DNA from 2 places in the Blautia sp. TF10-30 genome. Region 1 is predicted to be linked to the other one. Evidence: riboswitches for the same ligand, from Rfam matches in the RefSeq annotation. Region 1 holds a riboswitch; the other holds the start of a gene.
The links. Region 1 has a riboswitch for thiamine pyrophosphate ahead of thiM (hydroxyethylthiazole kinase). Riboswitches for the same ligand answer to the same signal wherever they lie in the genome.
Positions count from the first base shown of each region.

Region 2: it holds a riboswitch for thiamine pyrophosphate, as region 1 does, so the genes downstream of both, DXD02_RS12630 (energy-coupled thiamine transporter ThiT) here and thiM (hydroxyethylthiazole kinase) in region 1, are expected to answer to the same signal.

Region 1 is NZ_QUKM01000008.1:27,208-34,716, forward strand. Features, by position in the region: gene DXD02_RS08855 (CYTH domain-containing protein) at 1-158, shown strand, start outside; gene DXD02_RS15435 (hypothetical protein) at 153-302, opposite strand; gene proC (pyrroline-5-carboxylate reductase) at 341-1,138, opposite strand; gene DXD02_RS08865 (ABC transporter substrate-binding protein) at 1,350-2,357, opposite strand; gene DXD02_RS08870 (ketopantoate reductase family protein) at 2,741-3,697, shown strand; gene DXD02_RS08875 (Gfo/Idh/MocA family protein) at 3,719-4,696, shown strand; partial or broken gene DXD02_RS08880 (response regulator) at 4,758-4,913, opposite strand; TPP riboswitch at 5,088-5,199, shown strand; gene thiM (hydroxyethylthiazole kinase) at 5,326-6,147, shown strand; gene thiE (thiamine phosphate synthase) at 6,134-6,778, shown strand; gene thiD (bifunctional hydroxymethylpyrimidine kinase/phosphomethylpyrimidine kinase) at 6,894-7,509, shown strand, end outside.
Region 2 is NZ_QUKM01000015.1:36,953-44,461, reverse strand. Features, by position in the region: gene DXD02_RS12655 (SpoIIIAC/SpoIIIAD family protein) at 1-337, shown strand, start outside; gene DXD02_RS12650 (stage III sporulation protein AE) at 324-1,610, shown strand; partial or broken gene DXD02_RS16285 (DUF6783 domain-containing protein) at 1,582-1,713, shown strand; partial or broken gene DXD02_RS16280 (DUF6783 domain-containing protein) at 1,663-1,791, opposite strand; gene DXD02_RS12645 (stage III sporulation protein AF) at 1,806-2,360, shown strand; gene DXD02_RS12640 (hypothetical protein) at 2,365-2,934, shown strand; gene DXD02_RS12635 (SpoIIIAH-like family protein) at 2,948-3,667, shown strand; gene DXD02_RS12630 (energy-coupled thiamine transporter ThiT) at 3,739-4,407, opposite strand; TPP riboswitch at 4,473-4,582, opposite strand; gene DXD02_RS12625 (DUF4867 family protein) at 4,735-5,352, shown strand; gene DXD02_RS12620 (L-fucose/L-arabinose isomerase family protein) at 5,462-6,928, shown strand; gene xylB (xylulokinase) at 7,053-7,509, shown strand, end outside.

The DNA of each region.
Region 1 (7,509 bases):
TCTTTGATGCGCCGTATGAAGGCCTTTACCTCGCAGAGGTGGAGTTTCCTGACGAAGCATCCGCAAACGCCTTTGTTCCTCCGGTATGGTTTGGAAAGGATGTAACCTATTCTTCCGATTATCACAACAGTACGCTCAGTAAAGGAAAAAAACTATAAATTACCAGAAAAAAATCCCGGTGCCTTTTCCACGGCTGCCGGGATTTTTCCGCTCGTTTGTTTTTTTACTCTTTTTTGTGCTTGCTTTTTGCTTGTTTTGGTTTGTTTTTTTGTGCATACATTCTTTATTTTTGCTGCTTTCACATTAGCGTCATTCTGTCAAAGCGGCGGTGCTGCTCCTTCTAATCCACTCCCTTTGATTTCCGGATGCAGGCTCGTGTTGCATCAATAACAGCACTTCTCAGGTTCTCCCGCTCCAGTACGGCAACCGCTTCGATGGTGGTTCCGCCTGGCGAGCAGACCATGTCTTTTAATTCTCCCGGGTGCATTCCTGTCTCGAGAAGCATTTTGGCGCTTCCAAGGACAGACTGTGCAGCAAATTCATATGCCTGTTTTCTCGGCATTCCTTCGGCTACGGCCGCATCTGCAAGAGCCTCCAGGAAAAGAAATACGTACGCCGGCGAGCTTCCGCTGACACCTGTGACGGTATCCATCAGATACTCCGGAACAACTTCTGCGCGGCCAAAGCTTTTCAGGAGGGTTAAAACGAGCTGCAGCTCTTCCTCCGTCACGAGATCATTGGCACAGACGCCGGTCATTCCTTCTCCGACGAGTGCTGGTGTGTTTGGCATGGTGCGAATTAACTTTGTTGGTTTTCCGATTTCTGTACCCAGCCATTGTAAAGACTTACCGGGAAGAATCGATACGATAATCTTCTCGGGTGAGATGAAGTTTTTGACGAGGTTTATTATATTTTTTATTTGGTTTGGCTTTACTGCCAGGAATACAAGATCGGATCCGGCTACGACCGCTTCGTTCTCCATAGTCGCCTGGACTCCAAACTGGTTGGTCAAGCGTTCCACACTTTTCTCCGTGCGGACCGATACCAGAATGTCATCTGCAGATACAACTCCTTTTTGGATCATTCCGCCAATCATGGCACTCGCCATGTTGCCGCCGCCGATAAAACCTACTTTCATGTCTGTTCGCCTCCGTATGCCTGTGTTGTAAAAAATATATGCGACACCCATAGTATGCAACAAAATTTACTTTTTTGCAATACTTTTTCTCTATTTTTCTGCTTTTCTTTTGCAATTTTCTTTATTTTTTTCGAATTAAATGTCGCTGTTTGTCGACGAATGTCGAAAAGTGTCTTTTTCTGTCTTTTTTCGCTTTTCTATTCCGCCGGAATCAGCCTTTGGCGGCGGCCTCTTCGGCGTATTTTGTTGTCACGAGTGTCTTGTACGGTGTCTTTTTCTCCAGCTCTCCCGCCTGCTCCAGAATCTCCTGCAGAAGATCAAAACTTTCTTCCTCAAAGATCAGATTTTCTTTCCACGTATCCTGCTCATAGTAGCGGCGCACGATCGCGGTGATGGTTTCCAGCTCGGTTTCTGCAAACTGCGGCGCAATCACTTCTGCAATCTCCTCCGGTGTGTGCGTCTGCACGAAGTCCATTCCCTTCTGCAGTGCCTTCGTGAATTTTTCTACGGTTGCGCCGTGCGTTTTCAGATAACTCTGTTTGACGCTGTACGACGTATACGGCACATACCCGGATTCCGTTCCGACCGATGCCACGACATAGCCGTCGCCCTTCTGCTCGAGCAGTGTCGCGGACGGTTCAAATTCAATCGTATAATCCCCCTGCCCGCCGGAGAACGCGGCAGCTGTGGAACCAAAATCGATGCTCTGGTTGATATTTACGTCTTTTTTATCAATCCCTTTCTGCGCCAGAACATACTCAAAGACCATTTCCGGCATACCGCCTTTTCTTCCCCCTAATACCTCTTTGTTTTTCAATTTCTCCCAGGTAAACGAATTGTCTTTCTCTCTTCCCACAACAAAGTTTCCCGCCCGCTGCGTCAGCTGCGCGAAGTTCACAACCGGGTCTGCGGTTCCCTCGAGGTACGCGTAGACGGTTGCCTCCGCCCCCATAAACCCGATATCCGCTTCGCCGGAAATCATCGCCGTCAGCACTTTATCTGCACCAAATCCTGTTATCAGCGTCAGATCAATGCCCTCGTCCGCAAAATACCCCTCCTCAATTGCCACGTACTGCGGGGCGTAAAAAATGGAGTGGGCAACCTCATTTAATGTCACCTGCTCCACTTTTTCTTTTGTCTCATCTTTTGCCCCGCATCCCGCCAGCGTCACTGCCGCCATTGCCAGTACAAGCGCACCTGTCAGCCATTTTCCTTTCATCAACAGATTCTCCTGTTTTTTCATTCTAACCTTAGAATATGATTTCCCGGTAAAAATGCGTGCAAAAAACGAAGGAGAAATGTTCGAATTTCGTTTCTCCTTCGTTTCTTATTTCTTCTCTTGTTTTTCTTTTGCCTTCTGTTCTTCTTTCGTCCGGATTTTGTCTTCGTACATTTTCAGATCTGCCTCGTGCAGCAGATCGGAGATGGAGGCTTCGGGGTAGTCGCCGGAGAAGGCGAAGCCGCAAGCGTAGTTGATCTGGAATTCGCCGCGGACGCCGTTGGCTTCCTTTTCCGAAATTTTCTATTTTGAAAAACAAATTGAGGATCTCCGCAAAATTTGTTATAGTAAGGGTAATTCAAATAGTTACAAAGGAGGCTATTATGATAATAAAATCAGTTGCTGTTCTGGGCGCCGGAGCGGTTGGGTCTTATGTAATCTGGGGGCTTTCGGAGAAAAAGGACATCCGGCTTGGCGTTATCGCGTCCGGGGAACGGGCGAAGCGTCTGAAAAACAAAGGATGCAAAATTAACGATACGGTTTATCACCCGGAGGTATGGACACCGGAAGAGGCACACGGCGTGGATTTTCTGATCGTCTCGCTCAAATACGGCGCACTGCCGGGGGCTCTTGACAATATTACTGCCGTTACCGGCGAGAATACTGTGATCATGAGTCTGATGAACGGCGTGGACAGTGAGGAGATCATCGCGGAAAAAGTCGGTGCGGAGCATCTGCTTCATGCTGTTATCAAAGTAGCTTCTCATAAAGAGAATGACGGCTACGTTTTCAACCCTGAGGCGACGCTCGGCATCATTTTCGGCGAAGTTTCGGCGCCGTACGACAGTGAGCGTGTGCAGGCTGTTCTGGATCTGTTCTCCGGCACAGGGCTGCATTACCGGGCAACCGATTGTATTTTAGAGGAACTATGGAGCAAATTCCGGCTGAATGTCTGCAATAACCTGCCGCAGGCTATTCTCGGTGCCGGGGTCGGCTGCTACCGCGACAGTGTGCATATGAAGGCGATCAGCGACGGACTCCGCGCAGAACTGATGGCGATTGCGGAGGCAAAGGGAATTGATATCAGCAAGGCGGATGTCTCCTCGGGACGCGGAAGTGCGGTTCCGCCGACGGCGCGCTACTCGACGCTCCAGGATCTCGATGCGGGACGCCATACGGAAATTGATATGTTCTCGGGTGCGCTGATCCGCATGGGAAAAGAGCTGGGAATTCCAACGCCTTACAATGAATTTACGTACCATATGATCAAAGCACTGGAAGAGAAAAACGACAGACGGTTTGACTACAGCGGAAGCGAAGAACCGCTCTGGGCAAAATAGATACGATAGGAGAATCTCACGATGAAAGAAATCAAATGGGCTGTACTCGGATGCGGTGTGATTGCAAATGAAATGGCGGTCGCACTGCAGAAAAACGGAAAGAATATTTACGCGGTCGGCAACCGGACCCATGAGAAGGCGGCTGCTTTTGCGGAGAAATATGGAATTGGAAAAGTTTACGATGATTTCCATGAGATGTTTACCGATCCGGAGGTCGATGTCATTTATATCACGACGCCGCACAACACGCATCTTGGCTTTATGAAAGAGGCGATTGCCAATGGAAAACACATTCTCGTTGAGAAATCGATTACGCTGAACAGTGACGAGCTCGACGAGGCCATAGCGCTTGCAAAAGAAAAAGATGTCATCATCGGAGAGGCAATGACGATTTACCATATGCCGATCTACAAAGAGCTGAAAAAATTTCTCGACTCCGGCCGTCTCGGCAGAGTCAATCTGATCACGATGAACTTCGGCAGTTTCAAAGAGTACAACATGAAGAACCGCTTCTTCAACCGGAATCTCGCAGGCGGCGCGATGCTTGATATCGGCGTATACGCACTCTCCTTCATCCGCTGGTTCTTCGACTCCAAGCCGGATCAGCTCCTTTCCCAGGTAAAGCCCGCTCCGACCGGTGTGGACGAGCAGGCCGGCCTCCTTCTCACCAATCAGGAAGGACAGATGGCAAGTGTGATGCTCTCTCTCCACTCCAAACAGCCGAAACGCGGCATGGTTTCCTGTGAGAACGGATTTATCGAGATCATGGAGTACCCGCGTGCCTGGGAAGCAAAAATCACAGACGCTTCCACCGGCGAATCCGAAATCATCAAAGCCGGTGAAAACGCCGATGCACTCGCCTATGAGCTCGCCGACATGGAACGCGCCATCAATGGAGATGCATCTGCCATGCACCTCGACTACACGAAGGACGTCATGGATCTGATGACCTCCTTCCGCAGAACCTGGGGCTATACGTACCCGGAGGAAGAAAAATAAGATTCGCACATCAAAAGCCCCTGCCCGGCACACATCAGATGCCGGGCAGGGGCACTTCTTTTCACCTACAATACTCTGCAATTTTCTTTTTCAGTAATTCCGCATCAATCGGCTTTGCGATATGCACGTTCATGCCGGCCTCTTTTGCGGCCTGCCGGTCTTCAACAAAGGCGTTGGCGCTCATGGCGAAAATCGGAATGGAGGCGGCATCATCACGTCCATGACTTCCACGCATATTTTATACTTCATTTTACGCTGATATTATTTTCTCTTTCAACCCAAATAACATTACATTTCCAATATTTTGCATGTCTTTTTTATTTTTCTGAATTTTTTTAAAATCTTCCGTTTTTCTCTTGCACAATTGTTTTTATGCGTATATAATTGTCTGCAGAAAGCAAAGGGGAGCTCGCGTGCGAAGCGGGCTGAGAGTAGGATGCATCTCCTAGACCCTGAACCTGATTTGGGTAATGCCAACGTAGGGAGATACGATATGCACATTTTCTGCAGATATACCTCCACGTATATCTGCTTTTTTAATCTCTATGAACACATCATCAACAGGTTCTTCCAGTACCACAAGGGAATTTGCTTCTGCAAAAATACTCACACAGGAGGAACAAAAAATTATGTTAGGCACTTGTCTTGACAATGTCAGAAAAACAACCCCTCTCGTACACAACATCACAAATTACGTTACAGTAAACGATGTCGCCAATATTCTGCTGGCATGCGGCGCAAGCCCGATCATGTCCGATGAACCGGAGGATGTCGAGGATATCACCTCCATCTGCGGCGGTCTGAACATCAACATCGGAACGCTGCACAGAACGAGCATCGACGGCATGTACCGTGCCGGTGCAAAAGCAGCTTCGCTCGGCCACAAAATCCTGCTCGATCCAGTCGGCGCAGGCGCAAGCCACTTACGTACTTCGACCGCAGTCGGACTGATGGAAAAAATCCCGTTCACCGTCATCCGCGGAAATATTTCCGAAATCAAAACACTGGCACTCGGAAGCGGAACGACAAAGGGTGTTGACGCAGACGTTGCCGATAAAGTAACAGACGAAAACCTCGACAGCGCCGTTGCTTTTGCAAAAAACTTTGCGAAAGACCACAACTGTGTTGTCGCCATCACAGGAGCGATCGACCTCGTTGCCGATGCTGACACCTGCTACGTGATCCGCAACGGACGCGCCGAGATGGGAAGCATCACCGGAACAGGCTGCCAGCTCTCCGGCATGATGACCGCTTACCTCGTTGCCAACCCGGACGAGCCGTTAAAAGCCGCTGCTGCCGCTGTCTGCGCGATGGGACTTGCCGGCGAGATCGGCTGGAGCCATATGAAACCGGAAGACGGCAACTCCACCTACCGGAACCGCATCATCGACGCCATCTACCACATGGACGGCGAGACGCTGGAGAAAGGTGCAAAGTATGAAGTGCGATAAAAAAGGCCTGCTTTTATATGCTGTGACAGACCGCAGCTGGCTGAACGGCGAGACACTGTACAGCCAGGTGGAAAAGGCTCTGCAGGGCGGCGCAACGTTTATCCAGCTCCGCGAAAAAAATCTTGACCAGGATCACTTTATGGAAGAGGCACTGGAACTGAAAAAACTCTGTGCCGCATACCATGTTCCTTTCGTCATCAACGATAACGTGGAAATCGCAGCTAAGATGGATGCGGACGGCGTTCATGTCGGCCAGAGCGATATGGAGGCCGGCGATGTCCGTGCAAAGCTTGGCCCGGACAAGATCATCGGCGTTTCGGCACAGACCGTGGAACAGGCCATTCTCGCCGAGCAGCGCGGGGCAGATTACCTCGGCGTCGGCGCAGTCTTCCACACCGGTTCCAAGGCGGATGCGGAGGATGTCAGCCACGAAACGCTGACTGCTATCTGCAATGCCGTTAAAATCCCTGTCATCGCCATCGGCGGCATCACACGCGATAACGTGACGGAGCTTTCCGGCAGCGGCATCTGCGGCATCGCCGTCATCAGTGCCATTTTTGCACAGAAAGACATTGTTTCCGCAACGAAGGATCTGAAAGAACAGACTCTGCGCATGCTGGAAAACAAATAATTTTACGTAACCATTCATCCTCACACCAGGCGGCAGACTGGGGGCACCACTTTCTTTGTCGCCTGTCCAAAAAGAAAAGTAATGCAAAGGAGTAATTCTCATGGACGCGAAAAACATGAAAACAGCATTAACAATCGCGGGAAGTGATTCCAGCGGAGGCGCCGGCATTCAGGCAGACATCAAAACCATGATCACAAACGGAGTTTACGCCATGTCGGCAATTACCGCACTCACCGCCCAGAACACCACCGGAGTTTCCGGTATTTTCGATGTAACACCGGAGTTTCTGGCCGCACAGCTTGACGCCGTCTTTACGGACATCTTCCCGGACGCCGTCAAAATCGGTATGGTATCCTCCCCGGCACTGATCGAAGTCATCTCCGAACGGCTTCGCTTCTACCAGGCCAAACACATCGTTGTGGACCCGGTCCTCGTCGCTACAAGCGGTTCCGCGCTCGCTTCGGGCGGCGTGCCTGACCTGATGAAAAAACTGCTCTTTCCTCTGGCCGAAGTCATCACACCGAATATCCCAGAGGGAGAAGTTCTCTCCGGCATCAAAATCCAGTCGGAAAGCGATATGGAACGCGCCGCAAAAGAGATCGGGGATTCCTGCGGCTGTGCCGTTCTATTAAAGGGCGGCCACAGTATCAATGATGCCAACGATCTTTTATATCACAACGGCACATTTACCTGGTTCACCGGAAAACGCATCGACAATTCGAACACACACG
Region 2 (7,509 bases), on a different contig from region 1:
TGGAATCACAGTAAAGGGAGCAAAGCCGGAATTTGCCCTTCTTGTGACGGTCGGTGCCGGCCTCTGCATTCTTGCCGGGACCGTCGGAAAAATGCAGTATCTGCTCGGCATGCTCGCACAAATGAAATCGTATCTCCCGGTGGACTCATCGTATCTGAATACGCTGCTGAAAATGCTTGGGATCACGTATGTGGGGCAGTTTTCCGCCGGGATCTGTAAGGATGCGGGCTATTCTTCCATTGCAGGGCAGATTGAACTGTTCGCCCGCCTGGCGGTCCTTGCCGTCAGTATGCCAGTGCTGCTCGCTCTGCTGGAAACGGTTCATGATTTTCTGTAAAAAAGCCGGATGGGGCATGGCGCTGCTTTTTCTGTGTCTCATTTTCGGAACGGGAAGAACGCAGAAAATCGAAGCAGCGGTACAAAACGTGCCGGAGAGCCTGGAAGAAGAATCACGTTTGGACACCGTAGGAACAGATCAGGAGACGGAGCGTGCGGCGGTCAGAGAAAAGAAAGGACAGCAGGAGAAAGAAGCGGGGGATACCGAAACGGATCAGGCAGCAGCAGCGCAGGACGAACTTCTTGCAGAACTCGACTTCGATGCAATCCAGCAGGAAGTGGACAGCCTGCTGTCCAGCCAGCAGTTTTCTTTTGCCGGTACGGTGCGTTCTCTTTTGCAGGATGGCGATCCCTTCCGCACCTTCCGTGCCGGAAATGCCGTTCTTTCCTGTGCCAAAACAGCATTCCTTGCGCAGAAGGGGCTGATGAAGGAGCTGTTTCTCCTCGTTCTGGCAGGCGCGGTGCTCGGCAGTTTTTCCTCTCTCTTTGAAGGAAAACAGGTCAGGGACGCCAGTTTTTATATGGTCTATCTGCTTGCGCTTGCACTGATTCTGAAAAATTTCCAGTCGAGCGGGGAAAACCTGAAAGCTGTCATCACATCGCTGGTCGCTTTTATGCGGATCCTGACGCCATCCTACTATCTGGCGGCCGCGGCCGCCGGTGGTGCATCATCAGCCGTGATGTTTTATCAGATGCTCCTTCTGGTGATTCTGGCTGTCGAAAAGCTTCTGCTCGCCCTCGTTCTCCCGATGATCCATATCTATCTGCTCATCGCCCTTGTAAACGATCTTTCCGGCGAGGAGATTTTGTCCCATATGACAGAGCTGCTGGAAACCTGCGTGAACGGCCTTTTAAAATCGTCGCTCGGCGTACTTGTGGGAATGCAGATGATCCGGAATCTGATCGCACCGGCGCTCGATTCCCTGCGGCAGATGGCACTCTGGCGGACTGCCGGAATGATTCCCGGCATCGGAAATGCGGTGAATGCTGTAACCGAGTTGGTGGCAGGCTCCGCGGTGCTGATCCGCAACTGCTTTGGCGTGACGGCAATGCTGGTACTGCTCGCAGCAGGCATGGTCCCCGCCGTTCAGCTTCTCGTTTCGGGTCTTTCCTTCCGCCTTCTCGCCGCGGCGGCGCAGCCCGTCTCGGACAAGCGGATCGCGGGATGTCTTGCGGCGGCAGGAAAAGGATATGCGATGCTTCTGCGTCTCCTTCTGACCGTAGAAGTCCTGTTTCTGCTGACGATTGCAATCCTGGCGGGAACTTTTTCCTAGAGCTTGTCTGAAAAAGGCTTTTCGCAAGCTGCGAGTCCCAGTTTGTGGGAGATTTTATCCGAATGAGGGCGGCGTAGCGGGCTACGGCAACCGAATGAGGGTAAAATATACCGCAAAGTGGGGCTTGCAGCTTGCGGAAATGGTTTTTCAGACACGCTCTAGCGTGTAGTTGGGCAGGCAGCGGCGGGAGGCGGCATGGTAGAAGAGATTCTGCAGTGGCTTAAGAATATTTCAATTTTTCTGATTTTTATGACAACTGTGCTGAACCTGATCCCGGAGAAGGAGGACAAGAAGCCGGTTCAGTTTTTTCTTGGAATTGTGATGGTACTGATTTTTTTCCAGCCCGTGCTAAAAGCGGGAGGTTTGGAGCAGAAAATGGCGCAGACGCTCGACCGTCTGACGCTGGAAGAGGAGGCAGCAGCAATGGAAAATGTACAGATTCGTGCAGAAAGCTTTGAAAAACAGTATTACGTGGGCGCCTGGGAAAAAGAGACGGAGCGCCAGATCCGGATGTATCTGTCAGAGAGCGGCATTCCGGGGGCAGCCGTTTCGGTAACGCTGGAGCCGGGAAACACCGGTGAGGCAAAAGAGATCCGCATTGAAGCGCCGATGCGGCAGACGAGCATTTACCGCGAAGAACAGAAAAAACAGCGGGAAATGCTCGATGAAAAGCTGACAGAGATCAAAAGTGTTTTAAGTGAGGTCTACGGAACTGATCCAGCGCATATTATGGTAGAGATTTCGGAATAGGCCTATGAGGGAAAAGGCAGCGGCGTTTTTCCGGAAACAGAAAAAGGAGCAGTGGATGCTGTACTTCCTGCTGGCGGCAATCGGCGTTGTCCTGCTGCTGCCGACGGGAACAAAAAAGACCAGTGAGGAGACAGAACAGCCGCAGGAGACGGCTGCGCGTCCGGCGGGGGATGCGGGACTTTCGGTGCAGGAGGAGATGGAACAGCGCCTTTGTGACGCACTTTCCCAGATGGACGGTGTGGGCGCAGTGCACGTCGTGGTGACGCTGGAATCCACAGGAAAAAAGATTGTGGAAAAAGATGTCCCAACGCGGAGCACAACGGAGGAAAACAAGAAGGGAGAGGAGACCGGAAGCGTTACATCCTCGTCGCAGGATGAGGCAACTGTCTATGAAAAGACACAGAACGGAGCCGAGACACCGTATGTGGTTTCCGAGGAGTACCCGGCGGTGCGCGGCGTGCTCGTTATCGCAGAAGGCGGGGGAAACCCGGTGACGATACAGGAGATTCAGGAGGCCGTGATGGCATTATTTCAGGTGGGCGCAAATAAGATTAAAGTAGTCAAAATGAAGTAAAGGAGTCAAATGCGTGGAAAAATTAGAACAGGAAATGAATGCACCTGAGAAAATGGCAGAGACACCATCGCCGAAAAAGACGGCCGGGAAAAAGAAAAAATTCCGGAAAAATCAGGTCATCATCACCGCCCTTGCGATCATGATTGCCGTCGCCGGATACATCAACTATGCTGACAGTACCCTGTCCACGAAGGAGAAGGCAGACGGAACCACGGCGGATGCCAGCACCGTTTTAAAAGACATCTCCAGCCTGGACACCGACATCACCGACGAGGTGGATGCCGGCACAGCAGGGGACTCGTCGCGGACCGTCACCGAAACGCCGGGAGAGGCAGTCCTTGCCGGGGCATCTACATACATGGCCCAGGCCAGAATCGACCGCGAACAGATCCGTTCCCAGAACAAAGACACCTTAAATGAAATCATCAACAACACCAACCTCTCCGAAACCGAGCGCCAGAGCGCTGTCCAGAGCATGGTGGAAATGACGGAACTCGTAGAAAAAGAGTCAGCAACTGAACTCCTCCTCGAAGCCAAAGGCTTCACCGACGTCGTTGTAAACCTGACCGGCGAAACCGCCGACATCGTCGTTCCGATGAAAGAAGTAACCGAGGAACAGCGTGCCCAGATCGAAGACATCGTAACCCGCAAAACCGGAATCGGCGTAGAAAACATCGTCATCACCCCCATGAGCTCCGCCGCCGACACAGCCGCAGAGGAGAGTGCTCAGTAAATTTTGATATCCACGTAAAAAATCCGGAAACGCAAAATCATGCGTTCCCGGATTTTTTCACGTAATTCTATTTAATTTGCACCATGTGCTGTTCTTGCAACCGTCTGCAGTGCTTTCTTCACCGGCGGCAGCGAGATCAGAATCACCGTCAGCACACCTTCAGCCAGCAGATAGCTGTAGTTGTAAATAATCGGATACAGCGCCTTTAAAGACTGCGGGAAATTCTCCGGCATATAATCCATCCAGTACAGATACCCGCCTAACGTATGGAAAAATCCCCTCGCCAGCACAGCTACAATATACCCGATCAGCAGCCCGTTTTTCTTCTTTCCAAAGAATCCGGCCACACCCAGCGCCGCAAACGCAAACACATAATCACAGCACACCTGGAACAGCGACAGCACATACGGCCCCTGGATAAACTGCAGCAGTCCATAAGCAAAACCAACGAGAATACCCGTCTTCGCCCCATACCAGTTCGCAATCAGCACAATAAACAGCATCGAAAACAACGTAACCGATCCCCCGTACGGCAGCTCAAACACCTTCACATACGAAGTCACAAACGCCAGCGCCATCCCCATCGCACAAAACGCCAGCTTCCTTGCATCCATTCCCGTCCCCTTACTCTTCTGAGCAGAAAGAACCGAAGCAATCACCACCAGCGCCACCATCAGCACCACGCATCCAACATAACCGGCCGTCGTCAGTCCGCCGTCAGCAGTAACAAAAAAACTCATAAAAAAACCTCCTTCGCATTCCGCTTGGAGGGGCTCACATAAAAACACAGCCCCGAATCACCTCCGAAACCACGTTCCAGCTTCCCTACGCAGGAATTATCCCGTTCAGGTAGTGAGGGTCCGTGAGCTTATCCCTGCCCCACGTTCTCAGCCAAAGGCTCCCCTAGCGTCTTATTATTTTAACGTATTAAAGTATACCAACCTCCCCCTTATTTGTCAACCTACCCGTTTTTTCATCCAAATACATGTTGACAAGAAGTACATACAAGTGCTATATTACAATTAGTTCAATCATTAAACTAATTGTACGAAAGGAGCACCAACACAATGCAGATTCTGAAAGTAACAGACGAAGCATTCCGCCAGTACGGCAAAGTCATCAAAGACCTCGACGTCAGCGACATCATCACCGCCATGTCCGAGACCCCATGTCCCGACGACGTAGTCTACGAGCCTTCCATTGAAAGCCTCGAAGCCTGCAAAAGCGCCCAGTCCGTATCCGACAGCCTCTACGGCGGCATGCCGATCCAGATCGGCTACTGCAACGGCCACAACCATTTACTGAACGCCGTAGAATACCACCGCGACAGCGAAATCAACATCGCCGTAACCGACCTGATCCTGATCCTCGGAAAAGAACAGGACATCACCGAAGACCACACCTACGACTCATCCAAAATGGAGGCCTTCTTAATCCCGGCCGGAACCACCATTGAAGTCTACGCAACCACCCTCCACTACGCACCATGCAACGTGGCAGCCAGCGGCTTCAAATGCGTCGTAGTCCTTCCAAAAGGAACCAATACCGACATCACCCTGGAAGAAAAACACACCCCGGAAGACGACCTGCTCTTCGCCAGAAACAAATGGCTCTTAAGCCACCCGGATGCAAACATCGCTGGAAGCGTAGCAGGCATCAAAGGAGAAAACCTCTCGGTAAAATAAAACCAGAGACAAAACCAGAAATCAGAAACACTGCCCCAAAAGAGCAGTTCTGAACATAAAAAGAAACTAAAAACCAAGAAAACCCAAAAAAGGAGGATCTTCAAAAATGATCAACAATACACCGGAAATCAAATTAGGTATCGTTGCAGTAAGCCGTGACTGCTTCCCGAACAGCCTTTCCGAGAACAGAAGAAAAGCAGTCGTAAAAGCATACGACGGAGAAATCTACGAATGTCCAATCATCGTCGAGAATGAAATCGACATGATGAACGCACTCGAAGATCTGAAAAAAGCAGAGTGTGATGCACTTGTTGTATACCTTGGAAACTTCGGACCGGAGACCGAGGAAACCCTGCTTGTAAAATACTTCGACGGACCTTGCATGGTAGTAGCAGCAGCAGAAGAGACCGGCGACGACCTTGTAGGCGGACGCGGCGATGCATACTGCGGCGTTCTGAACGCAAGCTACAACCTGAAACTGCGCAACCTGCACGCATACATTCCGGAGTACCCGGTTGGCGATGCAGAAGACGTAGCAGCCATGATCAAAGATTTCGTACCGGTTGCAACTGCAGTTGTAGCTGTTAAGAACCTGAAAATCATCAGCTTCGGACCGCGTCCGACCAACTTCCTGGCATGTAACGCACCGATCAAACAGCTGTACAACCTTGGCGTAGAAATCGAAGAGAACTCCGAGCTTGACCTGTTTGAAGCATTCAACAAACACGCAGGCGACGAGAGAATCCCGGCAGTCGTAGAAGATATGGCAAAAGAGCTCGGCGAAGGAAACCTGAAACCGGAAATCCTGCCGAAACTGGCTCAGTACGAGATCACCCTGTTAGACTGGATCGAAGCACACAAAGGCTCCAGAAAATACGTAACCCTGACCGGAAAATGCTGGCCGGCATTCCAGACACAGTTCGGATTCGTTCCTTGCTATGTCAACAGCCGTCTGACCAAGATGGGCATCCCGGTATCCTGTGAGGTAGATATCTACGGAACACTGTCCGAGTTCATCGGAACCGTTGTATCCAAAGACACCGTAACACTCCTCGACATCAACAACACCGTTCCGAAGGATATGTATGAGAGCGAAATCAAAGGCAAATTTGATTACACCTTAAAAGATACCTTCATGGGATTCCACTGCGGAAATACCGCTTCCACCAAACTGGCATTCTGCTCTATGAAATATCAGATGATCATGGCAAGAACCCTTCCGGAAGAAGTAACACAGGGTACCCTCGAGGGAGATATCGTTCCTGGAGACATCACCTTCTATCGTCTGCAGAGCACATCTGACGCAAAACTGCGCGGATACATCGCAGAGGGCGAGGTTCTTCCTGTAGCAACACGTTCCTTCGGAAGCATCGGTATCTTCGCTATTCCGGAGATGGGCAGATTCTACCGTCACGTACTGGTAGAGAAAAACTATCCGCATCACGGCGCAGTAGCATTCGGACACTTCGGAAAACCGTTATTCGAAGTATTCAAAATGCTCGGTGTTGAAGTAGATGAGATCGGCTACAACCAGCCGAAGGGTGTTCGTTACCCGACAGAGAATCCGTGGGGCTAATCCGTTCCGGAAGAATCACTGAAAAATAAGAAAGATATGCAGTAACGCATAAGCAAAAGGGCGGAGCAGAGATCTAGGTCTGCTGCCGCCCTTTTTGAAAAAGAGTAGAAAAAGGAGATTCGACATGTATTTTATTGGTGTTGACCTTGGTACTTCCGCTGTCAAACTGCTTCTGATGGACGAGGAAGGCAAAATTGTAAATATTGTATCGAGAGAGTATCCGCTGTATTTCCCGCATCCAGGCTGGTCTGAGCAGAAACCGGAAGACTGGTGGGAGCAGAGCAAAGAGGGAATCCGCGAGCTGGTAAAAGACGTAGACAAATCCCAGGTAGCCGGCATCAGCTTCGGCGGCCAGATGCATGGCCTTGTCATCCTGGATGAGAACGATAACGTCATCCGCCCGGCGATCCTCTGGAACGACGGCCGTACCGCAAAACAGACCGATTATCTGAACACCGTAATCGGAAAAGAAAAACTCTCCGAGTACACCGCAAACATTGCATTTGCAGGCTTTACCGCACCGAAGATTCTCTGGGTGAAAGAAAATGAGCCGGATAACTTCGCAAAAATCTGCAAAATCA